Thermogemmata fonticola: one gene and its partner. The protein of the gene in region 2 interacts with the protein of the main gene of each other region in a pairwise test. Links are inferred from orthologs where the notes say so. Each region holds a gene or a part of one and is shown on either strand. Other genes may lie near its edges.

Region 1 (15,103 bases), on a different replicon or contig from region 2:
GCTAAATTAACTACAAATATCGTAAACATCATTCCCACATTCCCACATTGCGAGGTTCTGCCATGCGCGCCCGGATGATTTCGTGGACGGCGATAGCGGCGGGTGTGTTGCTCCTGAGCGTCCCCGCCTTGTCTCAGATACCCAGCAAGAAAGGGGATTTTCCCAAAACGCCCGGCAAGACCGGCCCCGCTGCCAAAGCCGGTGAGCTGAAGAAATATGACGACGTCATCACCAAGGAGTTCCAGACGCAGCCGGGCGTCTTCGCCGTCCATCGGCACGAGGACAAAGTTTACTTCGAGATTCCTCAGGAAGCACTCGGACGGCTGTTTTTGTGGTACGCCGAGGTGGCCCGCGGACCGGGCGGGAACAGTTGGGGCGGGGCAGCCATCGGGGAAGCCGTCATCAAGTTCGAGCGCCGCGGCAACCGGATTTACCTGTGGCGGCTCGGCTTTGCCAAACGCTCCCGCGGCGATAGCGCCATCCAGCGGGCCGTTGAAGCCGCGGGAACCGACACCATCATCGCCTCCTTCCCCATCGAAGCGGAAGGCAAAGACCGCTCCGCGGTGATCAACGTCTCGGAAGCGATGGTCCAGGGCTTCCCCGAACTTTCGATCACCCCGGCCTCCGGCGGCAGCAACGCCACCATCGACACCAGCCGCTCCTACCTCACAGAAATCAAAGCCTTCCCCACCAACATCGAGTTCCGCTCGATGGTCACTTTCCGCGGCGTCACCGGCGGACCGGGCGGAGGGATCTTCGCAGGTCCCCGCACCACCACGGCCCTGGTTCACCAGAGCCTGGTCATTTTGCCGGAAACCCCGATGATGGGCCGGCTCTTCGACCCCCGCGTCGGCTACTTCACGGAAGAGTTCACGGACTACTCCCATCCGCGGCAATGGACCGTCAAACGCGAATACATCACCCGTTTCCGCTTGGAGAAAAAAGACCCCAATGCCCCCGTGAGCGAACCGGTCAAGCCGATCGTGTTCTATCTCGCGCCGGAAGTGCCGGAAAAATGGCGCCCCTATCTGAAAAAAGGGGTGGAGGATTGGCAACCGGCCTTTGAAAAAGCTGGTTTCAAAAACGCCATCATCTGCCGCGAGGCCCCTTCCCGCGCGGAGGACCCGTACTTCGATCCGGAGGATGCCCGTTACAGCGTCATCCGCTGGGTGGCCGAACCGGTCAAAAATGCGATGGGGCCCCACGTCCACGATCCCCGCTCCGGCGAGATCATCTCCGCGCACATCATCTTCTGGCACGATGTCGTCAAACTGGCGCAAATGTGGTACTTCGTGCAATGCTCCGCCCAGGACCCCCGCGCCCGCAAGCTCCCCTTGCCCGACGAACTGACCGGCGAACTGCTCCGCTACATCTGCGCTCATGAGGTCGGCCACACCCTCGGCCTGCGCCACAATCACCGCGCCAGCCAAGCCTACAGCATCAAACAACTCCGCGATCCGGAGTTCTGCAAGAAATACGGCAGCGTCGCCTCGATCATGTCCTATGGCCGTTACAACTACGTCGCCCAACCGGAGGACAAAGTCCAGCATCTCATCCCCGTCATCGGACCGTATGACTACTTCGCCATCGAGTGGGGTTACAAACCGATCCCCGGCGCCAAAACTCCTGAAGACGAAAAGCCCACCCTCGATGAATGGGCCGCCCGCCAGATCGACAATCCCTGGCTACGCTTCGGCGGCGAAGATGACATCGCGGTGGTCGATCCGACCGTCCTTACGGAAAACATCGGCAACGACCCCATCGAAGCGACTGCTTTGGGGCTGAAAAATCTCGATCGAGTGCTGAACCACCTGATCGAGGCGACGACGGAAAAAGGCGAGGATTACTCCCTCCTGGCCGAGGCTTACAACGAAATCCTCTCGCATCGGCAGCGGTGGTTCCTGGCCGTGGCCAAGCAGGTGGGCGGCGTGATCGAAAACCGCATTCTGGCCGGCCGCGGCGGGGAAACGTTTACACGCGTCAGCAAGGAACGGCAAAAACAAGCTGTCCAGTTCCTCCTGGAGCACGCCTTCACCACGCCCCAGCGCCTGCTCGACCCGCGCATCCTCAATCAGATCAAGTTCTCCGGCGCCGCCAACACGATCATGGTCCACCAGCGCGATCTGCTCCGCGCTCTGCTCTCCCAAGAGCGCATGACCCGCCTCTTCGATGCCGAACTGCTCCTCGGTGACAAGGCTTATACACCGGCCGAACTGCTTCAGGACTTGCAGAAAGGCCTCTTCCGAGAGTTGCAGAGTCCCGAGCCGAAAATCGACCCTGTCCGCCGCCAGTTGCAACGCACCTATGTGCAGATCCTAATCGACCGGATCCGCCGGGTGGAACAATTGCCCGAAGACGAATCCGAAACCTCGCCGTTCCCGCGGAGTCGGCAAAGACCTCCTCCGGTGCGGGTCAATGAACTGCGGGCCGTGGCACGGCTCGCCTTACAGCAGCTCCTCAAGGACCTGGCCGCAGCCAAGGCCAAAGTCAAAGACCCCCTGACGCTCGCCCACCTGACCGACTTGCAGGCCACGATCCAAGCAATCCTGGACGAACCCTCGGCGAAAAAGAGCTGACTCCAGCCGCGGCCTGAAGGCAAGGCTTGGCTGAGGACGGCACCGTCTCGCCAGCATGACAGCAGGGGTGGGAAGATAAGGCGGCACCAGCCCTCCGGCGGCAGATCGGAGCCGATGAGGGGAACCGCCCGCTCCTTGGGGCACTGGTTGGGGGGAAGCCCAGGAAATGGAGGCAGGAGGCGTTGCCTCCCGGCCGGATGTTGCGAATCGCGCCGACAGGAAACCCCAGTCTCCGAATCGGCTTGTAGAATCGAACAGAGCAGGCGGGAAGAGGACGGCCTGACCCTTCCGGGGAAAGGATCAGGCCGCTCGCAGGAGGGGGAGTGCCGTACCTGCCGGCTTCGGTTGGCAGAGTGGCCCTGGCGGGCAGTGGGGCGAACCCGCCGCACCGAGCCAAGCCGCCGCACCGGGCCGAGCCGTTGACGTGCTCTCTTTGATTACCCCATGTTGGGCCAATCGGCGCAACCGGACCTCACACCCTACTTATTCTCCTTGATCACCCAGAGATAGATCGTGTGGGTGCGATCGGCGACGACTTCCTGGGTCTTATCCGGCTTCCAATCGCCCATGTCGAAGTCGTGCGAGACGATCCGGGCGCCGGGCTTGAGGCCCTTTTGCAGCACAGGACGCAAGCGCAGATTCACCTCCGGAAGCAGGTAAAGCGTCACGACATCGACATCCTTGAAATCCTCCGGAGTCAGTTTGAGGACGTCCCCTTGCTTGAAGGTGATGGCTTTTTCCTGCTCCGGGGTCAGCTTGGCTTCCTGCATGCTCTTTTTGCAATCCTTGAGGCGTTCGGGGTTGAAGTCGATCCCCAAGCCGCGCTTGGCCTTGAAGTCCTTGACGGCGGCGATCACGATGCGGCCATCGCCACATCCCAGATCAAAGACGGTATCGCCGGGCTTGACTTCGGCCAGCTTGAGCATAGCCTCGACCACTTTGGGATGGGTCGGCACATAGGGGACGATAATTTCCGGCTCTTTGCGTTCCTGAGCCAGCAGGATCATGAGGGTCGCGCTCAAGAGAACGGCGCTCCCTCCGGTCCAAGCCATCAGTTTGCGCATGGCATCACCTCACACGTCAGGGGTTGCGGGCCACACCAACCGTTGGTGTGATCAGCGATGATTATGCGCAAAATCTGGGCAAGGAGAAGGGGGGAGCGGTTTTTTCTTTGTCGGGGAGCGGAAGCAGGACCGCTTCGGGGGGTGACGGCTGGGGGACGATTTTTCCTCGTCGGGGAACGGAAGCAGGACCGCTTCAAGGGGTGACAGGATGGTCAGCGCGGGTAGGTTGATCCGCACTTGCTGGAGCGTCGAGGTCCCACGCCAGAGTCGCTGCAATGGGTTGGGCCAACCCGGTCGCTTGGAGGGCTTGGGCTAGCTCGCGGGCCGAGGCGGGTCGGCGCCGGGGATCGCTCCAGAGGGTCGATTCGATGATCTCCGCCAGGGCGCGCGGGGCTTGGGGCCAGACTTGCCGCAGGGGCCGGAAGGCGTCCTGCCGCTTGACCTGCATGATTTCCTCATGCGTTTTGCCGGCAAAGGGAACCTCTCCGGTCAGCAGGTGATAGAGGGTGGCACCGAGGGCGTGCAGATCGCTGCGGCCATCGACCCAATCGGCGTGCAGGCCCTGCTCGTAGGACATGTAATGGGAGGTGCCGACGGCTTCGTGAAGGCCGGTTTGGTCCGTGTCCTCGTGGAGCCGACGCGCGACGCCGAGGTCCGCAAGTTTGGCTCCCTGCTGCGGATGCAGAAGGATGTTGTCCGGTTTCACATCCCGGTGGATGTATTGCCGCTCGTGAAGATAGGCCAGCGCCTGGGCAATGTCGATACCGATCTGCACGACGATTCCGGGCGGCAGCCGCTGTTCCCGCTGAAGGAGAGCGAAGGCGGTCGGCCCGGCGACATATTCCAGGACCAGATAATGGCGGCGGACCTGGGGATCATGACCGGCGTTCAGCCCGCGCACCAGGTGGGGATGCGACAGGAGACGTGCCAGGCGCGCTTCCCGGTAAAAACGGGCCACATACTGCGGGGCATGAGCCAAGTGCTCCGCCAAGAGCTTGACGGCGACATGACACTGACAGGTCTCATCGTAGCTCAAATAGACCTCGCTCATTCCGCCCCGGTCGAGGAGACGCAACAAGCGGTACCCCCCAACAGAGGGTAAGGTCGCGTAACCCTCGCCCACGGTTGAATCGCCCGGTCGGATCATAAAAGCGGGTCTGCCCTCACTTCATGCCATCGGAATCCACGAGTCCGCAAGACTGCTCGGTAGCAGAACCGGTGATTGCCTGCGAGCCTACTATTCTATACGCTTGGACGCCACATCAGTTTACGCCGTTCCCCAAGGATTCACGTTTTCGTCTTGTTCCCAATCGCCGTCTTAACCTCCTCTCCGTCAGAACCTCACCGATCAGCGGGGGAAATCTTCAGGTGGCGCCCTTTCACGGTGCAGCCGGACTGGAGGGGGAGCAACCAAAAGGCAGCGACCTCGCTATAACTTGCCCCTTGCAGTTTGGGCCGGGTTGTCCGTCCTATTGGAGGTAGCGGCGGCGGAGTTGGCACCAATGCTGCCAGAGGGGCTGAGGCTGGCCGTGGGCATCGAGCAGTCCCAGAGGGGGAAAGGTAGAGCTAGGGGATCCCTGCCAGCTTTCCCAGGTCACGGCTTGAACTGTCGGCAGGGATAGGGCCAGGGCTGTCAAGGCAGCTCCCCACTCGGCCTGTTGGGACGGTCCCCATTCGGAGCCGATCCAAGAACAGAGATGAACGGAGGGGGTCTCAGACGGCATGTCGGAGGGCAGGGCTGCCGGCACGGCCAAGGTGACGGACAAGGGGATGCCCAAAATGCCGTAGAGGTCGAAGAGGCGGAAGGTGTCGAGTAGATCGCGCGGCCAACTGGCGCGGGGCAGAGGGCCGAAGCGAATTTCCAGGTCCAAAGTGGCGAGTTGCGCTCCCCCGCGAAGTAAATCATCGGCGAACACCAGCGGCGCGATGGCCGAGGGGTGCATGCTCAGGTAATCCCCCCACGGCTGAGCGAGACGGATGCTGATTTCCAGGTCGGGGTCCACTTGCTGAGCAGCACGGAGCAAGCGGTGGGCCAAGCGGAGCCGCTGATCTTCATCCAAGCCCAGCGGATCCGACAGATTGAAGCCGGCAAGGATGACCCAGCGGCGGATGGAAGAGCGGTAACGCTGGATGGCGGATTCCACGTAGTCACACATCAAGGCGGCCAGCGTCGGCCAATCGTCCCGGTGGACCAGGAGCCATTCGGGCAAAGCCTCAAGGGACAGGTCGATGAGCGGCCCGGCGGTGATGGGCATGCCCGCCGCCAGAGCTTCGTGGAGCGCCTCATCCCATATTTCCCAACGCCACCGCCCCTCGGCGGGTTCCACCTGCCGCCAGCGGATCGCCACATGGGCCGCATTGCAACTGCGCTGATAGTCGGCCAGGGTCGCTCCCCACGGCTCCGCGCTCTGGGCCGCCAGGCGGGTGCTGAGCTGCCCTGCTTTTTGCAGTCGAGTTTCCAGCATCTGCTGGGTGAACTCGCGGACCAACGCATCACTCAGGTGGCTGCACTGCTCCAGGACGGCGGCGCTAAGCTGATCTTGCTGCTGCTCCTCCGCACCCAGGGCGGAAACGAACAGACGTGTGGTATTCCGCAAAGAACCAGAAAAACTATCCGGAAGCTGCACGCCGATCGCCGTCCAATCCTCGACGTACTGCCGCAGTTGGTGCAACTCCCCGCGGGCCAGTTCCAGCAAGAGGCGATAAGGATGGAGGCGGCTGCACAAGGAGGCCGACTCCAGCACCCGGCAGTCCGCGGCGGACACCTTCCAGGGCACCAGCACATGACCGCTTTCCTGGAAATTGTGCTGGAGCTTGAGGCAGCCATCCTGGAGGACAGCCCGGCTCGGCAACGGTATGGGGATCAAGGAGAGATCGTAGGACACCGCAAAGGCGGCATGGGACAGGACCGCCTGGGCTTGCGGCGGCAACGACTGCGGTAATAACAGCGACAATTCCCCCATGACCCCCGGCACCACCCCGCGCTGGAAAGACACAATCCCCTTCGCGTCCCAAACCGCAACCTGCTACTCCATTTATACCGCCTCCTCCCCCGGAGGAAAACAAACCTTGGCCCACGGGCGCTTTGAACTCCGCCCAGGCGTTCCGGTCGGCGGGGAAAGGCCCAGTGCCAACGGCCTGACGCCAGGGGAAGCAAGGGACGCAGGAACAGCCAAAGGAAGCGGCCCAAGAGCGCGGGCTTGACGGAGAAACGAGAACCCAGGTTGCCCCTGGCTTCAGAGGGCCGCGTCGAAATCGGCGCCGACCTCGCTGGGCAAGCTTTCCACATCCGGCGGCTGGCGCAAAGCGAGGATGGTCAGGCCGTGATGGTCCGCCAGGCGGATCGTGTCCTCTTCGTCGAGGAGGATGGTTTGGCCGGCTTCGATAGCCAGGACGCGGGCGCCGGCCCGGACCATGGTTTGCACCGTTTGCGGGCCGACAGTGGGCACATCGAAGCGGCGATCCTGCTGGGGCTTGGCCAGTTTGACCACGACGAAGCCGCGCCGCCCGCAGAGTTCCCCGGCCCGTTCGATGGCTTTGTCCGTTCCCTCGATCGCTTCGACGGCCAGCACCGCCCGTTCGCGGACCATGACGCTTTGTCCCACGTCCAGCCGGCCCATCTCCCGGGCCAGATGCCAGCCGTAGGCCACATCCTTCAGTTCCCCCGCCGTTGGCCGGCGGCGAGTCAGAACACCTTCACGCACGAGCAACTCCGGGCACCAATCCAAGGGGGAAACACATTCCAAGCCCGCCGCGCGCAGCTCTGCAATCAGTCCCAAGAGCAGGGCATCGTCGTTGTTGGCCGCCCGCCGGCGGAAGAAATAGAAGCGGACGAACCGCCAGTCTGGGAGAAAATACAGCCAGCGCCAGGGGTGGAACAAGAGATGTTTGTGGAACTTGCCGGCCATAGTCCAGTGGCGCACTCCAGCCCGGCGGAACGTCCGCAGGATGAAGCCCAGGGAAGAGCGTCGGAGCCAGTGGAACTCCGTGCAGATGTGCCGCAAGGCGGGATCGGCCATGCCGGCGGCGGCGATGCAGACCACGGCCCGCCCCTGCTGCCGCGCTTTTTGCGCGCAAACGACCGGCAAGCGCCCGGCACACGCGATCAATCCCAGCGGCCGATCCGCTGGCTCGGAGAGCGGCGGCGCTGGCCGCATACCCAGCCGCAGGCCGAGGCGTAGCCCCCCCATCCCCGCTCAGTCCTCCCATCCCAATGCCTTTTTGATCCGGGCTACGTCCTTGCGCAGCTCCGGCAGCTTTTCCAGACTCGCCACGATCCGGGCCGTCTCCTGCCGCGGCAGCGCCGGCGAACCAAGCACCTGGCTGCCCGAAGGCACATCCCGCGGCACCCCGCTCTTGGCCCCGATGACCACATGATCCCCAATGGTCAAGTGGTCGGCGACGCCCACCTGCCCCGCCATGACCACGTAATCCCCCGTCGTGCACGATCCCGCAATCCCCACCTGGCTGCACAGCAAATTGTGCCGCCCGATCCGGCAGTTGTGCCCGATCATCACCAAGTTGTCGATCTTGGTCCCCTGGCCGATCCGCGTGGCGCCGAACGTCCCCCGATCGATGGTGCTCCCGGCCCCAATCTCCACGTCGTCCTCAATCTCCACCCACCCCAATTGCGGCACCTTGACGTGCTTCCCTTGCTGGGTGCGATAGCCGAAGCCATCCGCCCCGATGACAGCGTGCGCATGGATGGTGACTCGGTTCCCTACGATGGTGCCGTCGTAGAGCACGGCCTGGGGATAGAGCGTCACATCATCGCCCAGGCGGCAGTTTCGGCCCAGAACGGCACCCGCGTGCAAGGTGCAGCGTGCCCCGATCACGGTCCCCGCCCCGATAACCACAAACGGCCCGATGCGCGCTTCCGGACCTAAAACGGCACTTGGATCGATCCACGCCGTCGGATGGATGTGGGGCGGAAGGGGATCGGTCCGTTCTGGACGCAAGCGTTGGACCACGGTGATGAACGCCGCCAAGGGGTCTGCTACCCGGATGACGGGCCGTCCATTGACCGCAACCGAGAGAGGAACGATCGCCGCACTGGCCCGGCATTTGGCCCAAGCGGTCAGGTGCTTTTCATGTTCCAGGAAGGTGATGTCTCCTGGCTCGGCTTCCTGCAACGGGCGCGCCCCCGCTATTAGCAGCGCCCCGTCCCCATGCATTTCTCCACCGATCCACTCGGCTACCTCTTGCAGCGTCACTGCCACGGCCACCCTCGCCTTCCGTGTGCTCGGACCCTGAGATTTCCCAATTTCCCCTAAGCGGAGAAGATTGCCTACCTTAGCCGCTCCGTCGCCGGGAAACAAGCTCAATTCCCTCTCTGCCCTCCCCCGAACCGGCAGCGGGAAAACCGCTCCGTCCGCTCGCCCCGCTCCCGACGGGCAGGATGGCTCCTGCTGCCGCTTTCCCAGCATCCGATATCTGTGTCGGATTCCATCGGCCTTTTCGCACCAGGACTTTCCTCCTGGAGCTTGGCCAGAGGACCAGAGAAACATCCAGACTGCCGGTCTCGACGGATTTTGCCGGATCGGCCAAAAAAACGCGGGGTGACTTCCGGGATCGCCCAAAAAATGAGGCGTCACTCCGGAAGGAGCAACGCCGTGGGAAGGACCGGACAGTCGCGCAGAATGGGCGAATGCCCCGGCACCGGCCTGCATTCTGCTCACTTGATCTTTTTGAGCAGGATTTCCTCGAGCCGCTTCTTCTGCTCCTCCGTCAGGACGCTGCGCATCTCCTGATCGCGCTTAGCCCGCAGTTCCTTGACCTGGGCTTCCAGGCGGGCGATCTCGGCATTGTACTTGTTTTGAATCTGATAGATTTTCTGCTTTTGTTCCTCGCTCAGGCCGATCTTTCCCCAATTGGGGGGCAGTTGTCCGCGGAGTTTGACATCCTCCCCTTTGACTTGAGGTGCCGCGGCCCCCTTTTTCGCCTCTTGTTTCGTCTCCTGAGCAGGGGTGGTTCCCAAGAGGAATAAGCTGCCCAACCCCGCCGCCGCCGCACACAGCAGGCACCGTTGCAAAAACCGCCGCATGATCACCTCCCATGCTGAAAGTTTGAGGAAATGGACAGGCTCTCCCTAACACGCTCTCCTTGACACACCAACCCCCATTAGACACTTGAAAATATGGATTGCAAGAAAAAAACGTCCCGGCATCCATTTTTCCAACGTGAACGTGCGGTAAGAGTGTTGCTCCTGCGACAATTCGGCCCAGGAATCGAGGACTATCCTGCCGCAAACCGCGCAGCCGTGGGAACGACGGGAGCCTTTTGAAACCCTTGGCGATAGAGAGCGATTTCTAAACTGATCAGGGTGGGGCAGATTCCTGGGTACACCATCGGCTGCAGAAGAACAAGGCGAGACTGCCGGACCAGGGAGTGCAACGCATGCCGTATCTCGGAGCGCATCTGTCGATAGCGGGGGGAGTCCACAAGGCGATCGAGGCGGCGGCGGCCCTAGGATGCCAGACGGTGCAACTGTTTACCAAAAGCTCGAACCAATGGCGTGCCAAGCCGTTGACACCGGCGGAGATTGCCCAGTTTCGGCACGCGTTGGAGCAATCCGGGCTGCGCTATCCGACCGCGCATGACTCGTATTTGATCAACCTGGCGTCGGCGGAGGAGGAATTGTTTCGCAAATCGGTCGAGGCGCTGATCGTGGAGATGGAGCGGGCGGAAGCGTTGGGGCTGGACTATCTGGTGCTCCATCCTGGTGCGCACACCGGCCGCGGGGAAGCCTTCGGAGTTGCTCGCGTCGCCGAGGGGCTGAACCTGGTTTTGGAGCGCTGCCGGGGCTTCCGCCTGCAACTGCTGCTGGAGAACACCGCCGGACAGGGGAGCAGCTTGGGCTACCGCTTCGAGCATCTGCGGGAGATTCGGGAGCGGCTGCACGAGCCGGAACGCGTGGCCTTTTGCCTGGACACCTGCCATGCCTTCGCTGCCGGTTACGACTTACGTACCGCCGCGGCGTTGAAGCATACCCTGGCCGAATTCGACCACGTGCTGGGTTTGCCCCGGCTCAAGGTCTTCCACCTCAACGATAGTGTCAAACCGCTGGGCAGCCGGGTGGATCGCCACGCAGCGATTGGCCAGGGGCAAATCGGCGCGGAAGCGTTCCGCCTGCTGGTGCAAGACCCACGCTTCGCCGAGCATCCCATGATTCTGGAAACGCCCAAAGAGGATGAGCAGGGCCGGCCGATGGACCCGGTCAATCTAGCGCTGTTGCGGAGTTTCCTGCGGGATGCTCCTGCCCGCCGCCGCTAACCCCCTTGCCCGCCGCAGAGTAGGCACGCCTCGACCGGGAAACCCGCTGTCATGGGGAAGGCAGTTCCGGCGGTGTCTTGACCGCCGCCGTCGGGATAGTAAGCCAACTGAGCGGTACCATGCCGGCCAGCAGCGGAAGGCCCCACGGCCTTGGCTGAGGAAGGCGGAGGAGGAAAGGGGACACCCTGGCGTGCCCCCCGCCATCCATCCGCGACCGGTTTCGGACTTCTATTTTTGGAACGGACATGAAAGCGACACTGATTCGAACGGTGCATGCACGGGAGATTTTGGATAGCCGGGGCAATCCGACGGTGGAGGTGGAGGTCACGCTGGAGGGCGGCGTGATGGGCCGGGCGGCGGTACCCAGCGGTGCCAGCACGGGCGCTCACGAAGCTGTGGAATTGCGGGACGGGGACAAAAACCGTTACCGGGGCAAGGGCGTCCTCACCGCGGTCCGTAATGTCCACGATGCCATCGCCCCGGCCATCATCGGGCGGGATGCCACGGACCAGGCCGGTCTCGATGCCCTGCTCAAGCAACTTGACGGAACGCCGAACAAAAGCCGCCTGGGAGCCAATGCCACTCTGGGAGTGTCGATGGCGGTGGCGCATGCCGCGGCGCGAGCCGTTGGCCTACCGTTGTACCGCTACCTGGGAGGAGCTGCCGCCCGTGTGCTCCCCATCCCGATGATGAACATCATCAATGGCGGCAAGCACGCCGACAACACCCTGGACTTCCAGGAGTTCATGATCATGCCGGTCGGGGCGCCGAGCTTCCGCGAAGGACTGCGCATGGGGGCGGAAATCTTCCACCACCTCAAGGAGGTTCTCCACGACAAAGGGCTGAACACCGCGGTGGGAGATGAAGGCGGCTTTGCCCCCAATCTGGCCTCCGCCGATGAAGCCCTCGCCACCATCGCCCTGGCCGTGGAGAAGGCCGGCTACCGCCTCGGCGATCACGTCGCTTTCGCCCTCGACCCCGCTTGCACCGAACTGTACGACGAAGCGAAAAAACGCGGCAAGGAAGGATACTGCTTCTTCAAAAGCAACCCGGACACGATCCGCTCCACCGAGGAAATGATCGACCTGTGGGACAAGCTCTGCCAGCGCTACCCGATCGTCTCGATTGAGGACGGCCTAGCCGAGGATGATTGGTCCGGCTGGAAGAAGCTGACGCAGCGGCTCGGTTCCCGCGTGCAACTGGTCGGCGATGACCTGTTCGTGACCAACACCGAACGCCTGCGGCGGGGCATCGCGGAAGGATGCGCCAATAGCATCCTGGTCAAGGTCAACCAGATCGGCACCTTGAGTGAAACGCTCGAAGCGGTGGAGACCGCCAAGCGTCACCGTTACACCGCCATCCTGAGCCACCGCAGCGGGGAAACGGAAGACGTGACCATCGCAGACCTGGCTGTGGCGACCAACTGCGGCCAGATCAAGACTGGCTCGGCCAGCCGAACCGACCGCATCGCCAAGTACAATCAACTTCTGCGGATCGAAGAGCAACTGGGTTCCCAAGCTGTCTATGGCGCGGAGCTGCGGCACCAGGCGAATCCCAAGTGACACTCCCATGCCGGAATGGCTCAGCGACCCTCCGAATAGCCGCTATTGGCTCTGGGCTGCCCTGGCGATCCTGACGGCGCTGATCGGCTTGCAACGGCGGCACCGCACCTGGTTTTTTCTCGCTCTGGGCAGCGGCGTGGTGCTGCTGTTCCTGGCCCTAATAGATTACTTCTGGCAAAGCCCGCGGGAGCAAGCCGTCGAGCGCATGCACGCCATCATCCAGGCCGTGCAGCAACGCAATCCCGACGCCTGTGTTCAGCACATCGCCGACACAATCGCTTACCAGGGGGAACATGCCCAGCCGGTGCGCCTCACCCGCGAGCAACTCCGCCAAGCGGCCTTCTGGCACCTCCTGCGGCAGTTCGATGTCCGCGTCGCCGCCTGGGACTTCGCACGGGAAGATGCAACCCGGCCCGATCCCAACACCGTCGAAATTGGCTTTCTGGCCAAAGGAGAAGCGGAGGGGAAGCAGGTGCCGTTCTACATTCGCGCCGCCTTCACCCGCCAACCCGATGGAAGCTGGAAACTTTCCCAATTGCAATCCTTCGACCCGCTCAAACGTCAGAAGGAACGCCGGAGCCTTCCGGGCTTTCCTCCATGATGCATGGGGCGGGTCTGGTACGCTGCCCCTCTAACTATTTCCTCCGAGTATTCCGGAGATGGGCTGTCCGCAAGCCGTGGAGTTCCTCCGCTGCGGTATCGCTGGATTGCCGATGCTGCCGTACTCCTTCGGTGGGGGTTCCCAGGGAAAAGCCGAGAGAGACAGGGTGTTCCCAGGGAAGAGCCGAGAGGAAAAGAGAGTGATCGCAGTCAGGCCAGGGCCGGAAAGCTAGCGCGGGGGAAGGCGTTGGAGCCAGGCTGGCGGCACGTGGAGTTTGGCCCCGTCGGCCAAGCCGATCTTGCGGAACGGCTGGATATCTGAGACCCCGGCGTGCACGAGGAGAGCCGCCATCCCGCCGCCGATGGCTGTGCCGACTGCCGTGCCCCGGCTGGCGGCAGTGCCCCACGCCACTGCTTCAGGCAGCAGGTAATCGGGCTTGCGCCGCAGGGCAATGCTGGGGCCGCCTTGCTGGAGCTGGCCCGGCACATCCGCCCCGATGGTGACCGCCTCGGCGATGTCCCCCGGCAGACCCACCCCTCCCCCACCGGAGGGGAAGGACTGGAGAACCACACGCCCCGCTGCGCCGCCCGGAGAGAGGGTCTCGACGAGCAGGCGCGGGTAAATCTCAACCTGACGTTGCCAAGCGGCCAAGGGGGAGGAACGGCCTACACCTAAATCGATCACAACGGCATAACGGCCCGCTTCTGCCGGACGAAACTCCAGAATCTGCTCGTACACGACGCTGCCGCCGCCGAGGAAAATGGGGTAAGGCCCGCCGACGCTGCGGGCAGCTTCACTCATCTCATCGCTGGCTTGTTTCTGCCCGCTGGGATCCAACTGCTTCCAGAGACGCAGCGAGACCGGATAGATGGGGCGTAACGCTCCTACCGTTTCCCCCTCCAGCGGTTCCCGCCATTGGAGCGTACAGCGGAAGGTGCATCCCGCCGGTAGATCGAGCCGTTCCTGACCATCGTCGGTTTGCCACGCGAGGAAGTTCAGCTCCCGGCTCCAGTGGTCCCTGGGCAAGGGGCTGCCCGCCGGTACGAACTCCAGGAGGCCGTTGCCGTCTTCATCGCGGAACAGGCCGGTCCAAACCGTCTGATGCGTCACACTCGCGGCCTGGACCCAGACGGGCGGCGGCAGCGACGGGGTCGAGACCGGACGGGTAGGAGAGATGATCCTCGGCGAGGGACGCAGCAGCAAACCTTCCACCTGCCGGCTCAGCGGACTGCACCCATCCAGGGGGTAGCCAGCCTCCCAAGCCCACGGATTCACGATCACCGCCGCGCCATAAACCAGGCTTTGCAGCTCTTGCCGCAAGCGGAGATAGCGGTCGTAGCGGGCGTAGGTTTCCGCCAGGGCTGCTTCCGCTCTTTGCACCTCCGCCAGGCTTTGTTGCAGCAACTGACGCAAGGCCTCCTCATCGCCCGGCTTTTGCAACGCCTCTTGCCGCTTCTGAATGGCCCGCTGTTTCCGCTCCAGGGCGAGCTGAATCTGCCGCTCCATCTCCCGCCCGCGGATGACAAGAGCGGGGCTGAGGTAATCCCGATCGCGCGACCAGCGGGCCACTTCCGCCACCTGGAACAATGCCGACGGATCGATGCGGAGGAGCACCAATTCCGCTTCGGGAGCTATCGCAGCGAGGGCCTGCGCCAGTTTGAGGCCCGTGCACTCGTCGGGCGTTTTCGCCACCGGCAGCGGGCGCAGGTCCGGGTTCAACTCGCTGGTCAGGTCGATCCAGCGGGTCGAGCGCGGCAGGGTCTTGCCGATCTCGGCAGCAACGCCTTCCAAATCCGTCACGAGCAGGACGACACGCACCCCTTGGCCGCGATAACCCCGCTGGTGCAAAGCCGAGGCGCCGGTCTGCCGCACGATCTCTTCCAGGGGAAGCGCTCGCTCCAGGCGCGGCACCATGCGGCAGGTGGCGATGGCGGACTGCGGCAGACGCAGGAGCAGGAGGTAAGGGACAAGCGTCGAAAAATGCTTGACGTCCGACGCCCGCTCGAAGTGGATCGTCACGACATTGCC
Region 2 (15,026 bases):
AACTTCAGTTGGGCGTTTGCCATCGGTTCGATCCTGTTCGGGTATTTGGCAGATCGTTTCGGTCCCCGGCTGCTCTATCCGCTCGTTTTGGCAGGCTGGTCGCTGGCGGGTTTGGCCACGCCGCTCCTGGCCCAGGAAAGCTGGACCGCGATCCTGGCGGACCCAGATGATCCATCCTCCGGGGCATTCCGGTGGCTGCTGATTTGCCGGACGGCCTTGGGATTGTTTGAAGCAGGTCACTGGCCATGTGCCTTGATCACGGTTCGCTTGATCTTGTCGGGCCGGGATCGCCCTCTCGGCAACGGGATTCTGCAATCGGGTGCTTCGCTGGGAGCCGTGTTGATTCCCCTGTATGTGCTGGGGATTCGCCATCTGGGCGGCGACTGGCCGGTGGTATTCTGGACCATCGGAGCGGCGGGGTTGCTCTGGGTGCCCTTATGGCTGACCCTAGTGCGGGCGGCGGACCTGCGATCGGTTCCTCCTTCGGCATCGGTGGATGAACTCGGAAGTGGCGGCGATCGCCCGGAGTCCGATGGGCCGGTCTCTGCGGGACGCTGGATTCTGCCGCTGGTGTGCCTGGGAATTATTGTGTGTTGTCTGAATGTGAGCTGGCAGTTCCTGCGGGCGTGGTTGCCCAAGTATCTGAAAGAGTCGGAGGGTTTTTCCGCGGATGCGGCGGATGTGGCCGTGGCGGGCTATTACATTGCGGCGGATATTGGGTGCTTGCTTTCGGGAGCGGTGGTGCGCCTGCTGACGGCTCGCGGCTGGGAGTTGACCGCGGCCCGCCGCTTGGGATTCGTCCTCTTTGCTGGCTTGACCCTCTTAGCGGCAGCCACCCGTTGGAGCGGCGGAGGTTGGGCGGCTGTGGTTCTGCTGTGGCTGGCCGGGGCAGGTATTCTCGGCTTGCATCCTTATTACTACGCCTTGGTCCAGGAGTTGCCCCAGCGCTTTCTGGGGCTGGGTTCAGGATTGCTCGCCGCCATAGCCTGGTTCCTAGCGGGAGCAGTGCAGCAGCATCTGGGCCGCCATATTGACACGACGGGCAGTTATGACTTGGGCTTGGCCATTGCGGGGTTGGCTCCGCTGCTGGCGACTGCTGCCGTGATTTGGCTCTGGAGACCGCCCCGATCCGCCCGCTAAACGCCCCTCCATTGTTAGGACAATGTTAGGACACGTCGGGGTTTTTCCGCACGTGCGTTTAATACCAGCAGATTGCCGAAAATCTCCGCATTCGGTCTAACGCCAGCCGGTCTTGGCTCCTCGCTTTTCCCCCCTCGAAATCTGATGGCGGTTTGTTTCTCCCTAGGGAGAATTGAAGCTGGAGAAGACGCGGCGAACCGGGTCGGCCATAGGAAGCGTAGCCTTAGATAGAATATCCCTGAAAGATCAGGAAAAATGTCGCTTTGGGGAGTGAATCCGGTGCAAAGCAGGGCCAGCGATGATTGCCCTGCGGGCAATGGACCTGGTGCAGGAGTTGTGGTTATGTCAGCGGATATTCCCACATCCTCACTGCCTCCCTCCGAGGAGCGTCGGCGGATGTTACGCGTGCTGTTGCCGGCGGGAGGAATTGCCTTGTTGATAATTGTGTCAGCGGTGGTCGCGGGCATGTTCGGCGGCAGCGGGCCGAAGATGTCGGACGGTTCTCCCGGCGGACTGCATGATCCCGATCTGCAAGAGGTGGTCGCCGGTGTGAAGATTCGGGACTTGAAGGTGGGGGAAGGCTCACCGCCGGTGCAGATCGGCGCCCGCATTCGCGTGCATTACAAGGGTTGGCTGGCGGATGGTACGGTCTTCGACAGCACGGAAGGCCGTGCCCCGTTTGTCTGCAATCTCAAGCCGGGAATGGATGGGGTGATTACCGGCTGGGTGTATGGGATTCAAGGGATGCGTCCCGGCGGCATCCGCAAACTCGTCATTGCGCCCGATAAAGGATATGGCAATCAAGGGACCGACCGGATTCCCCCGAACAGCTTTCTGATTTTTGAGGTGCAGTTGCTGGAGATACTTCCCTCAGCCAATCTGGCGCAAGGTCCAGGCCGCCCGATGTCGGATGGTTCAGATGGGGGCACGGAAGATTTGCAACTGACCCACATAGGCGACGGGGTTCGCATCCGCGACCTTCGCCTGGGGGAAGGTACTCCTGTGGAACCTGGGGCCACCATCACGGTGCACTACAAAGGCTGGCTGCCCGATGGTACAGTCTTCGACGATAGCCGAAGCCGCAATCGGGGCCAACCCATGACCCTTTCCCTCGACGACATGATCGCCGGCTGGCGTAAGGGCATCCCCGGCATGAAACCGGGCGGCATCCGCAAGCTGGTTATCCCGCCGGAGATGGGCTACGGTGCCCAAGGCAAAGGGGAAGTTCCGCCGAATGCCACCCTCATCTTCGAGGTCGAATTGGTCAAGGCAGGGTCCTAACCGCTTCCCTGCGGTGATCGCCGCCCTGATGGCCGTTTCCTCTTGGCTTTCCTCATCATTTATTCTGCCATTTGCAGTGCTGCTCCATCGGCGAGTTTTTCATCGACCGGGGCATGTCCCGCTGGGACAGGAAGACACCGGGACGGCATAGGCGCGGCGGACCGACCGCAGGATGCCCCGCCGGGCTGGGGTGGTGGGGCAGGTGCCAGTCGTGCAAGTCACCCCGGTGCTCACCGAAGTGCCGCTGCAAGTGGTGCAGGTACCGCTACTGCTGGAGCAAGTTGCTCCGCCGCTTGAGCAGGTTCCTCCGCTGCTGGCACAGGTTCCCCCGGCGCACGAGGTGCTCGCTCCCGCAAGGGTGGAGGTGCCGCAGGTGCCTTGGGCGCAGGTGGTACTGGAGCCGGAGGAAGCCGTCGCGGTGCCGCTGCAAACCGTCGTGGTCGGTGCTGCCGCTGTGGCATACTGCCGCAGTTGCGGGAGAAGCTGGGTCACTTGCCAGGGGCCGCCGTGACGATACGCCTGGAACTGGCCGCCCGGACCGCTGATTACCACACCCTCTTGCAGGTCAAATTGGCTGGCCAAGATGCGCCCCTCGGCTTGCTGGCGGCTGACTTCCACCACGACATACCGCTCCTGGAGCAGGTGGATCGCTTCGGCGGGCACAGTACCGGCTTGCAATTGCTGGCGCAAGGGTGCCGGGGCTTCACTGATGAAAACCACCACGGGCTTGTGGGTCCGTGCCGCTTCCGCCAAGGCGCGGGCGTAGTCGGTCCAGACCGCCGGTGCTGCCGGCACGGCCTCATTTCCTGCGGTGATGCAACCGCCGAGCAGAGCCGCCAGAGCCAAAGATGTCGCCGTCATGTCTGCTTCCTCCGTGTTCGTACAATCCTTGATCATCCGCCGCCTCCACAGCAGCGGGAGACTCCATTTTTATACGAAAATGGACGCGATCGCCACGAAAAAAATGATAACTGTGGATATATTTGTCCCTTTTCATCGCCTGATAGACGTCATCCGAAACCGGAAGTTGCCGAAGTGATCAGATTCTGATCGTGCACTGGGAAGAAGTGTTCCTCCTATCTGGGAAAAGTGCAGCCGTTGAGAGAGATAGGAAGTTCCCGTGCGATAATGGCGTTTAAGCCATCTGCACAGTTTGGAGAAAGTGATTTGGGGAACAGGGGGAAGCGAAGCGCTTGCGAACTCCGGGTCAGACAGGACAGGGATGAGATCGGCACTTGCTTGCGGTGGAGGCGGCCGCAGGAGTCGTATGATGGAAGGTATGAGTGAGACGGTGGGAACGGGATTGCCGGTGGTACGCCTGAAAGTGGAGCGACAGACGTCGCATCCGTGGATATTCCAAAAGATGGTGGAAAAGCCTGCGGAGCGGTTGCGTCCGGGGACGTTGGTGGAGGTGGTGGACAAGACCGGCCGGTGGGTGGGACGGGGTTTTTACAATGGCCATTCGCGGATTGGCGTGCGGCTCCTCACGCGTGATCCACAGGAGGCGGTGGACGCGGCTTTTTTTGCCCGGCGCATTCAGGAGGCCGTCGCCTTTCGCCGCCACGTGCTGCAATTGGACACGATCACGGATGCCTACCGCTTGGTCCATGCAGAGGGAGACGGCCTGAGCGGGCTGGTGGTGGACCGTTTTGCGGACGTGATCGTGCTGGAGTTTTTTGCAGCGGGGATGTATCGGTATCGGGACTGGATCATGGCGGCCCTGCAGGCAGAGTTTCCGGGCGCCCGCTTCTACTATTTTGCAGAAGAACACGTGGGCAAGCAGGAGTCGTTCGACTGCCGCCCGCCTGCACCGCCGGGGCCTGTGGACATTCAGGAATATGGATTACGCTTCCGGGTTCTGCCGGGCAGCAAGCACAAGACGGGTTTTTTCGTTGATCAGCGGGAGAATCGCTGGCGGATCAGCTCCTGGTGCGCCGGCAAGCGCGTGCTGGACCTGTGCTGTAACAGCGGAGGCTTCGCGATTTATGCCAAAGCCAGGGGAGCGGCGCGGGAAGTGATCGGCGTCGATATCGACGAGGACGCTCTGGCCTTGGCGCGGACCAACGCGGGACTCAATCAGGTCCAAATCCGCTGGGTACAGGCGGACCTGTTCTGCTGGTTGCGGGATATAGCGCCGAGCGGGCAGCGGTTCGACGTAGTGATCCTGGACCCGGCCAAGTTGACCCGCGACCGGGAGGGTGTAGCAGCAGCTTTGCGCAAGTATTGCGATATGAATCGCCTGGCCATGCAAGTGACCGCGCCGGGAGGAATCCTCCTGAGCTGTTCGTGTACGGGTCTGGTCAAGGAAGAGGAGTTTTTGGAATCGCTGCGCCGGGCGGCCTGGCAAGCGGGGCGGACCTTGCAAGTGTTCCATGTGGGCGGTGCAGGGCCGGATCACCCCTTCCTGCTCAATGTCCCGGAGGGGCGGTATCTCAAAGCGGTGTACGCACGGGTCTGGTGATACAGGGGCAGCATCCCACGGCTTGAGGCGAAGGTTCTTCCACTGGAGATAAGGAAGGGAAAGGCTTCCACTCATTCGGAATACGGGAGGAAGAAATTCCGTCCTGGAGACTAGAGAACGGTCTCAGGAAGGGCTTTCCCCTGGTGGAAGGACGAAGAACAAAGTGCAGGAGGTGGATCATGAGTGTGCCAGTCTGGCCGCGGTCCAGTGGTGTGTTGCTTCATCCGAGCAGTCTGCCGGGGCCGTTTGGCATCGGAGACTTGGGGCCGATGGCGTATCGCTGGGTGGAAACACTGGCAGCCATGCGGCAGCGCTGGTGGCAAATCCTGCCCTTGACTCCGACCGGTTTGGGCGATTCGCCCTATCAGACTTACTCCGCCTTCGCCTGTGAGATTAAACTGCTCAGCCCGGAGCTGTTGGAGCAGGAGGGGCTGGTGTCGAGTTCATTCTGGGCGGGAGTGCATTTGCCGGAGGAGGCGGTCGATTATCCCCGTGTCCATGCTTTCAAGCTGGCGTTGTTACGGGAGGCGTGGGGGAATTTTCGGGCGGGCCGTGCATCTCACTTGCGAGAAGACTTTGCAGCCTACTGCGCTCGGGAAGCGGAGTGGCTGGACGATTACGCTCTTTTCAATGCTCTGCGGGATGCGCTGGGGGGGGCATCGTTGCCGGACTGGCCGGCCGAATGGCGCAAACGAGATGCTGCCGCTTTGGCCCACGCCCGCCATGCCTATGCGGATGCCATCGGCATGTACCAATTCGGCCAATTCCTGTTCGATCGCCAATGGTCCGCTCTGCGGCGGTATGCAGCGGAACGCGGCGTCCAGATTCTCGGCGACATTCCCATCTTCGTCGCTCTGGATTCCGCGGATGTCTGGGCACACCCGGAATTGTTCCTCCTGGATGAAGAGCTGAGGCCGCGAGTTGTCGCAGGTGTGCCTCCCGATTACTTCAGCGCCGACGGCCAGAATTGGGGCACGCCCATTTACAATTGGGAGCGCTTAGCCGCCCGCGGGTATGACTGGTGGATCGCGCGCGTGCAGCGGCAATTGACCCAGGTGGACCTGCTGCGTCTTGATCATTTCCGCGGTTTCGTGCAAGCCTGGCACATTCCCGCCGGAGAAACCACAGCCCGCAACGGACGATGGGTGGATGGCCCCGGCCGGGCACTCTTCGACGCCCTGCGGAACGCCCTGGGTACGCTCCCCTTTTTCGCAGAGGACTTAGGGTACATCACCCCGGATGTCCACGCTCTGCGGGAGCAATTGGGACTGGCCGGAATGCGCGTCCTGCAATTTGCCCTCAATGGACCGGCGGATTTACACTGGCCCCACAACTATGAGCGCAACTGCTTCTGCTACACCGGCACACACGACAACGAAACCATCGTCGGCTGGTACAACAACCTCAACCCCTCGCAACGCCACTACCTGGAAAAAACCGTCGGCAAGCGCCTGGAGGACCCCGCTTGGGACATGATCCGCCTGGCCTGGTCTTCGGTCGCCGTGGTGGCAATCGCCCCCCTCCAAGACCTGCTACGCCTGGGGAACGAAGCCCGCATGAATACCCCCTCTACAAACCAAGGGAACTGGCGCTGGCGGTTCCGCCTCCAACAGTTTACACCGGACATGATCGAGCGGCTGGCCGAGTGGACCCACCTCTATAACCGGGTGGTCCATTCATAGATCATCCCTTTCTCTCAGGAGTGGAGCTATGTTAGCACCTCAACCCCGTTCCCCGGTGAGTGGAACCATGCTGTCACCTCGGTCATCTCTCTTCATCGCCTCTGGGTGTCGCACAGGCTTCTGCCTTCTGCTGGCGAGCAGTTGCCTGGCCTGGTTGGGATGTGGAGTCAAAGCTCCGCGGGAAGCGCCAGAAATCACCATGGCAACGTCCGCTGATGTGGGCAGTCGGGCACCGGCGGGCCGAGCGGAAAAAGGCGGCGGGGACTTCGCCCCTGAACCGAACGGAGCCGCTAACCGCAGCGTGGACCCCAAGCTCCTCACCGCCGAAGTCGAACGGAAAATCATCTACACCGCCCACATCGAACTGGTGGTCAAGGAACTGGAGACCGCCATGGCGGAGGTGAAACAGCTCGTCCAGGGGCACAAGGGGTACATCGCCAAATCGGAAGTTCGCGGCCAAGTCGGCCAGCGCCGAACAGCGGACTATGTCCTGCGCGTGCCGGCGAACCACTTCACGGCCCTCCAGGAAGGCTTGCTTCAGCTTGGTTTTGCCGAACGCAATGCCCTGGAATCGCAGGATGTGACGGAGGAGTACGTCGATATCGAGGCCCGCTTGCAAGTCCTCAAACGGGAAGAGGAAACCCTCAACAAACTGTTGCTCGAGTCCACGAGCCGCTCGGATTTGCTCCAGACGCGGGACCACATCCTCCAGGTCCGCAGCCAAATCGAGCGAGCCCAAGCCCGATTGAACCTTCTGAGCCGCTTGACCGCCTTTTCCACCATTCACCTCAAGCTCCGGGAAGAGCAGAATTACCAGCCTCCCGCCTCCAAAGCCGCTCCGACGCTTGGCGAACGCATCCGCGTCACCTTCCGCAACTCTTGGGACAGCTTCCTGAGCTTTTTGACGCAATGCACCCTGACCGCCGTGGCTCTGACCCCTTGGCTGCCCGTGATCATTCCCGCCGCTTTGTTGCTCGTTTGGTTTGGGCGGCGCCTCTCCCACGCCCGCTCGCGGAACCAGCACGCTGTGCAGCGGCCTTCGGACCCGGAGGGAGCGGAAGCCTCGTGAGCCTTCCCGGTGTTCAGGGTAGGCATTTGGGTGTTCTGGTCCCTAAAGTACAGCTCAGGATGGCGGTGTGAAGGAACGGAGTTTTTCGGCAAATTCCTCTGCCAACTTTTTTCCTGGTTCCTTATACTAAAGTATTGCAAAGGTTTCGGAATGGAATGGCGACATTCCGGCAGTAGGGGCAGATGGCCTGCCTCTAGCTCTTTTGTTTTTCCCGCCAATTTGTGGAAAGACTCCAGGACAATGACCGCGACATCCCCTTCCGCTGCTCTGTCTGCTTCAGCCACGGCGATGAGTGGAGCTGACATCCTGGTCCATGCTCTGGTGCGGCAGGGGGTGGAGGTGGTTTTCGCTTATCCCGGCGGTGCGAGCATGCCCATTCATCAGGCCCTGACACGGGTCGCGGACCGCATCCGCACCATTTTGCCCCGTCATGAGCAAGGGGGCGGGTTCATGGCGCATGGCTACGCGCGGGCCACGGGCAAAGCCGGGGTGTGCATCACCACCAGCGGACCGGGAGCCACCAATCTGGTCACCTGCCTGGCCGATGCCAAAATGGATTCCATTCCCGTTATTGCCATCACCGGCCAAGTGGCGACCTCGGTTCTCGGAAATGACGCCTTCCAGGAAACCCCCATCGTGGAAATCTGCCGGGGGATTACCAAACACCATTACCTGGTGACCCGCGTCGAAGACATCACCCGGGTGGTCAAGGAGGCGTTTTACATCGCCACGACCGGCCGGCCCGGTCCGATCATCATCGACATTTGCAAAGATGTCCAAACGGCTCGCCACTGCCCCGATTGGGACCCGCCGATGGACCTGCCGGGGTATCGGCCCTTCCGCCGGGCACGCCGCGAAGAATTGGAACCGATCCTGCACGCCCTCCGCCAAAGTAAAAAACCGTTCATCTACGCCGGTGGTGGGATCACCCATGCCCACGCCGCTGCAGAACTGCGGCAATTCGCCGAACTGACCGGCATCCCCGTCGGACTCACCCTCCACGGCTTGGGCAACTTCCCGGCGGATCACTACCTCTGCCTCCACATGCTCGGCATGCATGGCACCGTCTATGCCAACTATGCCATCAACGATGCCGATCTGCTGCTGGCCTTCGGCGTGCGTTTCGACGACCGCGTCACGGGCAAACTCTCGGAGTTCGCCAAACACGGGAAGATCGTGCACATCGACATTGACAAAAGCGAAATCCACAAAAACAAGTATGCTCACATCCCCGTGCATGGGGACATCAAGCATGCCCTGGCCGATCTCAACGCCATGCTGCGCGAAGAGGCCAACGCGGACCTGATTGCCGGCGGGCGTTACACCGATTGGTGGCGGCAGATCGACGCTTGGCGCGCCAGCGATCCCTTGCGCATCCCGGAGCGGGACGACGCCATCCTTCCGCAGTATGCCATCCGCCGCCTCTGGGAAATCTTGCGGGATCGGCAGATCCTCGACCGCACCACCATCACCACGGGCGTCGGCCAGCACCAGATGTGGGCCGCCCAGTTCTTCCATTTCAACCAGCCCCGCACCTGGATCACCAGCGGCGGATTGGGCACCATGGGCTTCGGCCTCCCGGCGGCCCTCGGGGCCAAAGTCGCCCGGCCCGATCACCTCGTCATCGACATCGACGGCGACGGCAGCTTCCTTATGAACATCCAGGAATTGGCCACCGCCTACACCGAAAACATCCCGGTGAAAATCCTCCTCCTCAACAACCAGCACCTGGGCATGGTCGTCCAGTGGGAAGACCGCTTTTTCAGCGGCAACCGTGCCCATACCTACCTCGGCGCCGGTGATCACCACCCCCCGTATCCCGACTTCGTGACCATAGCGCAGGGGTTCGGCATTCCCGCCCGCACCATCCAGGAGAAAGGCGACCTCGACGAGGCCCTCAGCGAACTGGTCGAATCTCCGGGTTCCTTCCTCCTGAATATCCTGGTGCCGCATCAGGAACATGTCTTGCCCATGATCCCCAGCGGCATGACCGTCCGGGACATCATCAAGGTTTGACTTGCCTTCGTATTCCTGTTACATTGGTGGGCCGCTACCCTCCACGGGCGGCGGGGTTAATCCCCTGGGGGGCAAACTGATCCGCCCCTCATCGAAGGGATGAACACTCATCCGCCCCTCATGCTGCGGCGGATATACTAGTGGAGAACCCACCTACAGGAGGAAGCAGTGAAGGGGACAGTGTCGTCCCGGCTTCCCCAACTCCATGTTCCCGGATCGGAGGATGATTCCCATGACTCGCGGACGAGCCTTCGTGGCCGCCGGACTGCTGGCTACCGTTGCTGCCGGCGTCGCACTCTTGGCCACCCAAACCCACGCCCAGCCTCCCGGCTTCGGCAAGGGCAAGTTCGGCTTCGGCAAAGGACCGGCCTTCAAAGAGAAGGAAGGAGAACGGAAAGACGCGGAACGTAAAGAAGGAGAACGCAAAGACGCGGAGCGCAAAGAGGGAGAACGCAAAGACGGAGAACGGCGAGAACGCGGACAGCGGCCGGAAGGCGAACGGCTGCCCCCCGCCGAACGCATCCGTCAACTGGAGCGCGAACTGGCTCAAACCCAAGCTCGCATGCACCAATTGATCCATGAACTAGTCCAAGCCCATGCCGAACTGTTGCACGAACAGATGGGGCGCGGACCAGGACCTTTCCCACCCTTCGGCCCTGGGAATCCCCCCTTCGGTCGGCCAGGCTTTGCAGGACCTGGTTTTCCCGGAGTACCCGGCGGACCTGGCGGAGCCGGCGGCCGCCCAGCTCTGCCCGGACCGGAAGGACCCCGCGCCTTGCCCCCCATCGAACGGATGTCCCCAGAGCAAATCCAGGACCTGATCCAACGCCTCCAGAAAGCCTTGGAGGAACGAACAGGCAAACGCCCGGAGACCCCGAAAGGCCGGCCCGAACGCCGCCCGGAAAGTGACAAGGAACCGCGGAAAGAAACCGGCAAGGACCAGGCCCCGGAAACTCCGAAGAAGCCCAGTGAGGGAGACAAGGTCAAGGAAGGGGTGAAGAAGCCGGCGGAGGGGGATAAGGCCAAGGAGGGGGCAAAAAAGCCAGGTGAGGGGGAGAAGGTCAAGGAAGGGGTGAAGAAGCCCGGTGTGGGGGAGAAGGTCAAGGAAGGGGTGAAGAAGCCGGCGGATCCAGCGGCAGAACGTGCAGAATTGCTACAACGCCTAGAAAAACTGACCCGTGAAGCCGAGGAACTGCGCCGCAAACTCGAACCGCGGAAATAATCCATCCTCCCGCCCCTGAGACTGCCGGCGCTCTATCTGGAACTTGCACCCCTTGGGACAGCCGAGTGGCTGTCCCTTTCTTTTTCCTCGCTTGGCTAGCGAATCAACTCCCTGGCATTTGCCCTCTGCTTCCACCGGCCCCTCGATTGGAAACGATCGAACCAGGAATCTCAATCAAAAGCTCCCCTTCTGGCTCGAAATCTAGCCCTTGACAAGGGTAATGAAAATTTTTCCACTTTTTATTTGACTTCGCGCGATTTAGTGGGCATATGTTCCTTAGTACAGCCGGCGATGTCCTGCATGTGGCGTGGCATCGCGGGGATGCTTTTGATTGAGTGGCTTTGCGGTTGGACCCTCTCCCGCTGCAAGGCCGGTCCGAGACCAAGACCATCGAATGTCCAAAGGAGGGTGAGCCATGGGGACCTTAGCGAGTTCGCGGCGTGTGCTGGTGATCATGGGGGTGGTGCTAGTTTGCGGAGGGTGGATTCTGTTTTGGCAGGGGGCGGTACCCCAGCCGGACGGAGAGCTGCCGCCGTCGTCTCCAAAGGCGGATGAACCGGAACCGCCGCCGCGATACTGCGGTTGGATCCCTGATCCGCAAGCAGTGCGCGAATGCCTCAAAGACCTGGATATTCGCGAGTTCCGGGCCGCACCGGCGGAGGGTGAAGAACCGTGTGCGGAGGCGGACGAGCCGGTCTATCTCTGGGAAACCGTCCGGCAGGTGACGGGCGAGATTCTGCCCGGACGCGATCAAGGAGCTGTCGGCAGTTGTGTGGCAGTCGCCACGGCTTCAGCTCTGGAACATCTCCAATGCGTTCAGATTGCCGCCGGGGAGAAAGCCCGCTATCGGGATGTCGCTAGCGAGGTCATCTATGGCGGCTCTCGTGTTCAGATCGGCGGCGGCCGCATTCGGGGCGATGGTTCCATTGGAGCATGGGCAGCCAAATGGGTCAAAGACTATGGAGTTGTACCACGTGGTGTATATCAACGGTATGATTTACGTCAGTATGATGAGAAATTGTGCCGCGAATTTGGACGGCGGGGCGTTCCCCCAGAACTAGCTGCGCTGGCACGCCGCCATCCGGTCCTGGAGGTGATGCGGGTCCAAAGTTGGGACGAAGCGCGTGCCGCGCTCCGCCGGGGCTATCCGGTCCTGGTGTGCAGCGATCAAGGGTTCCGCATGGAACGGGACCGGGACGGCTTCTGTGCTCCGCGGGGCATTTGGTATCACGCCATGGCCCTGATTGGCTACCGAGGCCACCCACGCCCTGGCGGATTCCTCCTCAATTCCTGGGGAGATCAAGCCCACTCCGGCCCGCGCGTGCCGCCCCATGCTCCCCCCGCCGGCTTCTGGGTGGATGCTCCTGTCCTCGATCGCATGCTCCGCCAAGGGGACTCCTGGGCCTTCGCCCGCTTCATCGGCTTCACCGATCCGGATCATCCCGCCGCCTCTGTTGCCTATGACTTTCGCCATTCCGCCTTTTCCCTCCTGAGGTTCCGCCATCGGGTGCTGGGGTCTCATCCCTCCGCCGCCCCCGCGAAACTGCGAGATCCGCCTCAGTGGCACGAGGGGACGAGATCGATTGTCACGCATCCGACTCGCTAGGGAGTTCCGTGTCGTTTCTACGTGACTTTGGTATCGGCAGAGAGGAGGAGGGGTGCCTATTCACGGGAATCGATCGTGCTGAGGGAGGGATCAATCCATGATTGACGATGTTTTCAACGCCAGGCGTCGACCCAAGGTGTCTTGCAGCCAGATGACCGCGTTAGGAGTGTTCGGTTGGCTGGACGGGGTTCTGCTGGTGTTGGGGGTGCGAATCATTTGCCACTGGCAGATACTGGGGCGCGATGGCGACTACCGGCAGGCCAAGCCAGCGCTTGAGCGGAATCAGTTCCCCGACATCGTTCCCCTCGATCCGGTGGCCGATCCATTGCAGCAGATAGCCGCCGCAGAAAGCCGACAGGGCATAAGGCCACGCGAGGAACGCCAGCGACACCAGTCCCGCCAGGGCCAAGGGGATGCCCACCAGGTGCAGGGCGAAGTTGACCGGATGCTGATGCCGCAACCGCCACTGGCGCGCCGCCGAGCGGCTCCAGCGGATGACACGCCGCGCAATCGGGAAGTTGTAAGCCATGGGGATTTTCCTTCGGGCCAGCAGGTCCACCGCTGCACAAGCAAGTTCGTAGTAATAGGTATGGAGACCCCGCGGCCAGTGTCTGCGGAACCTGCGGTGCGCCAGGCGGCTGATGGCCATACTGCCGGCCAGGTGTCACTACGGATAGGCCGATGGGCAGGAGGAGGCATGAGTGGAGATCAGACCAAGCTAGGCGTGAAGATCGCACCGTCGATCCTGTCCGCGGATTTCGCACGCTTGGGGGACCAGGTGCGTGAGGTCGAAGCGGCGGGTGCTGATCGGATTCATGTCGATGTGATGGATGGCCACTTTGTGCCAAACCTGAGCATGGGGGCGGTGGTGGTGCGGAGTTTGCGCCCGGTGACTCGACTTCCTCTGGAAGTGCATCTGATGGTGGAGGAACCGGGGCGCTTCCTCGATGGCTTCGTCGCGGCGGGAGCTGATACGCTCATTGTGCATTTGGAAGTTCTGCCCGATCCGCGCTCGATGCTGGAACATATCCGCCGGGGGTTGGGGAAACGCTGTGGTCTGGCCATCAATCCGGATATGCCCGTGGAGCGGCTCCGGCCGTACCTGCGGGATATCGACGTGGCCTTATGCATGACGGTCTTCCCCGGCTTCGGAGGACAGTCTTACATACCGGAAAGTACCCGCCGGATTGCCGAGTTGCGGCGGTGGATTGCTGCTGAGGAGGCCGAGTGTGAATTGGAGGTGGACGGCGGCATCGATGCGCAGACGATCGTGGAAGCTGCACGGGCTGGTGCCAATGTCTTCGTCGCAGGAACGGCCATTTTCTCCGATCCCCAAGGCCCCGCCGCTGCCGTCCAGCGACTGGCTGAGTATGCTCGCCAAGCTATGACTCCGCGGAAGTAGCCTCCAATCCCGCAAACAGGACGCTCCCCAATCGGACCATCGTGGCTCCCTCTTCGACGGCGACTTCAAAGTCGTGACTCATTCCCATCGAGAGATGGGGCAAAGACAAACCCGTCCGCTGGCGCAGGCGCTCTCGAAGCTGGCGCAGCTCCGCAAAGACTGGACGAGTGTCCTGGGGATTGCTCTGCCAGGCGGCCATGGTCATCAGACCGAGAATGTTCAAGCCGGGATAGTGGGGCAATTGTTCGGCCAGGATGTCCGCTTCCTCCGGCGGAAAGCCTTGTTTGCTGCTTTCCCGGCTGCAATTGAACTGCAACAAGATAGGTACCGGCTGCGTCCGCCGGCCAAACTCATCGAGGGCGACGAGTAAACGCAAGGAGTCCACAGAATGAATGAGTGCGACACGAGGAACTGTCCGTTCGATCTTATTCCGCTGGAGATGGCCGATGAGATGCCAACGAGCCTGGGGAATAGCCGCGGCCTTTTTCCAGAGTTCCTGCGGCCGGTTCTCGCCGAGATCGAAAAGGCCCAGCTCCGGCAAGCAGGCGGCGGTAGCGGCAGTTACCGACTTAGTGACAGCGACAATCGTGATTTCTCCCCCGGCTCGTCCGCTGCGCCGGGCGGCTGCCTCGATGCGCCCGCGTACCTCCGTCAGGCGCTGCTGCAAAAGGTCCCGCACAGGTCTTGGCATGTGCGTCCGACTGTCCCCCGGAAATGACCCCCGATGTCAAAATGGCCGCGCAGCTTCAACCGGGCGGCCAAGTCATCGAGCGGCCCCCCAACAAGTGGACATGCAAATGCGGCACGGTTTGACCTCCCTGCTCCCGGCAGTTGATCACCAGCCGGTATCCCTGATCCAATTGAAGCTGCCGGGCCAGCTTCCGGGCGACCAGGAGCAGATGGCCCAACAGGGATTGATCTTCTTCCGTCGTGTCATCCAACGTGCGAATTTCCTTCTTCGGAATGATCAGAACATGTACCGGTGCTTGAGGATTAATGTCATGAAATGCCAGACTCCACTCATCTTCGTGAATGATCTTCGCTGGAATTGTACGCTGAATGATTTTCATGAAGATATTATCTGCCATCATGAATGTAGACCTCTTAGAAATACTCAAATAGATATCCTAATAGGATATACTTGGCC

Evidence for each region.
Region 1: the proteins of rpe (region 2) and eno interact in binary tests that used the Escherichia coli proteins (3 or more experiments, as listed by UniProt). The link is inferred for Thermogemmata fonticola from one-to-one orthologs.

The regions. Positions count from the first base shown.
Region 1 is NZ_JACEFB010000002.1:584,582-599,684, reverse strand. The notes cover bases 10,319-13,315. They hold eno (phosphopyruvate hydratase), read left to right. Parts: upstream 10,319-11,157; coding sequence 11,158-12,474; downstream 12,475-13,315. Other genes in these bases: H0921_RS05780 (DUF4200 domain-containing protein), read right to left, coding at 13,304-13,315; H0921_RS05785 (MerC domain-containing protein), read left to right, coding at 12,482-13,075; H0921_RS05795 (deoxyribonuclease IV), read left to right, coding at 10,319-10,912. Outside these bases: H0921_RS05830 (zinc-dependent metalloprotease), read left to right, coding at 63-2,576; H0921_RS05825 (class I SAM-dependent methyltransferase), read right to left, coding at 3,056-3,640; H0921_RS05820 (serine/threonine-protein kinase), read right to left, coding at 3,834-4,787; H0921_RS05815 (hypothetical protein), read right to left, coding at 5,110-6,636; H0921_RS05810 (LpxI family protein), read right to left, coding at 6,877-7,830; lpxD (UDP-3-O-(3-hydroxymyristoyl)glucosamine N-acyltransferase), read right to left, coding at 7,837-8,859; H0921_RS05800 (hypothetical protein), read right to left, coding at 9,315-9,683; more of H0921_RS05795, read left to right, coding at 10,037-10,318; more of H0921_RS05780, read right to left, coding at 13,316-15,103. UniProt on the Escherichia coli protein: Catalyzes the reversible conversion of 2-phosphoglycerate (2-PG) into phosphoenolpyruvate (PEP). It is essential for the degradation of carbohydrates via glycolysis.
Region 2 is NZ_JACEFB010000003.1:21,841-36,866, reverse strand. The notes cover bases 12,107-15,026. They hold rpe (ribulose-phosphate 3-epimerase), read left to right. Parts: upstream 12,107-13,174; coding sequence 13,175-13,879; downstream 13,880-15,026. Other genes in these bases: H0921_RS06185 (histidine triad nucleotide-binding protein), read right to left, coding at 14,626-14,970; H0921_RS06190 (YggS family pyridoxal phosphate-dependent enzyme), read right to left, coding at 13,860-14,570; H0921_RS06200 (Mpo1-like protein), read right to left, coding at 12,638-13,006; H0921_RS06205 (C1 family peptidase), read left to right, coding at 12,107-12,477. In the rest of the region: H0921_RS06245 (MFS transporter), read left to right, coding at 1-1,140; H0921_RS06240 (FKBP-type peptidyl-prolyl cis-trans isomerase), read left to right, coding at 1,483-2,421; H0921_RS06235 (DsrE family protein), read right to left, coding at 2,521-3,282; H0921_RS06230 (class I SAM-dependent rRNA methyltransferase), read left to right, coding at 3,713-4,882; malQ (4-alpha-glucanotransferase), read left to right, coding at 5,062-6,564; H0921_RS06220 (DUF4349 domain-containing protein), read left to right, coding at 6,593-7,633; ilvB (biosynthetic-type acetolactate synthase large subunit), read left to right, coding at 7,874-9,649; H0921_RS06210 (hypothetical protein), read left to right, coding at 9,882-10,871; more of H0921_RS06205, read left to right, coding at 11,287-12,106. UniProt on the Escherichia coli protein: Catalyzes the reversible epimerization of D-ribulose 5-phosphate to D-xylulose 5-phosphate.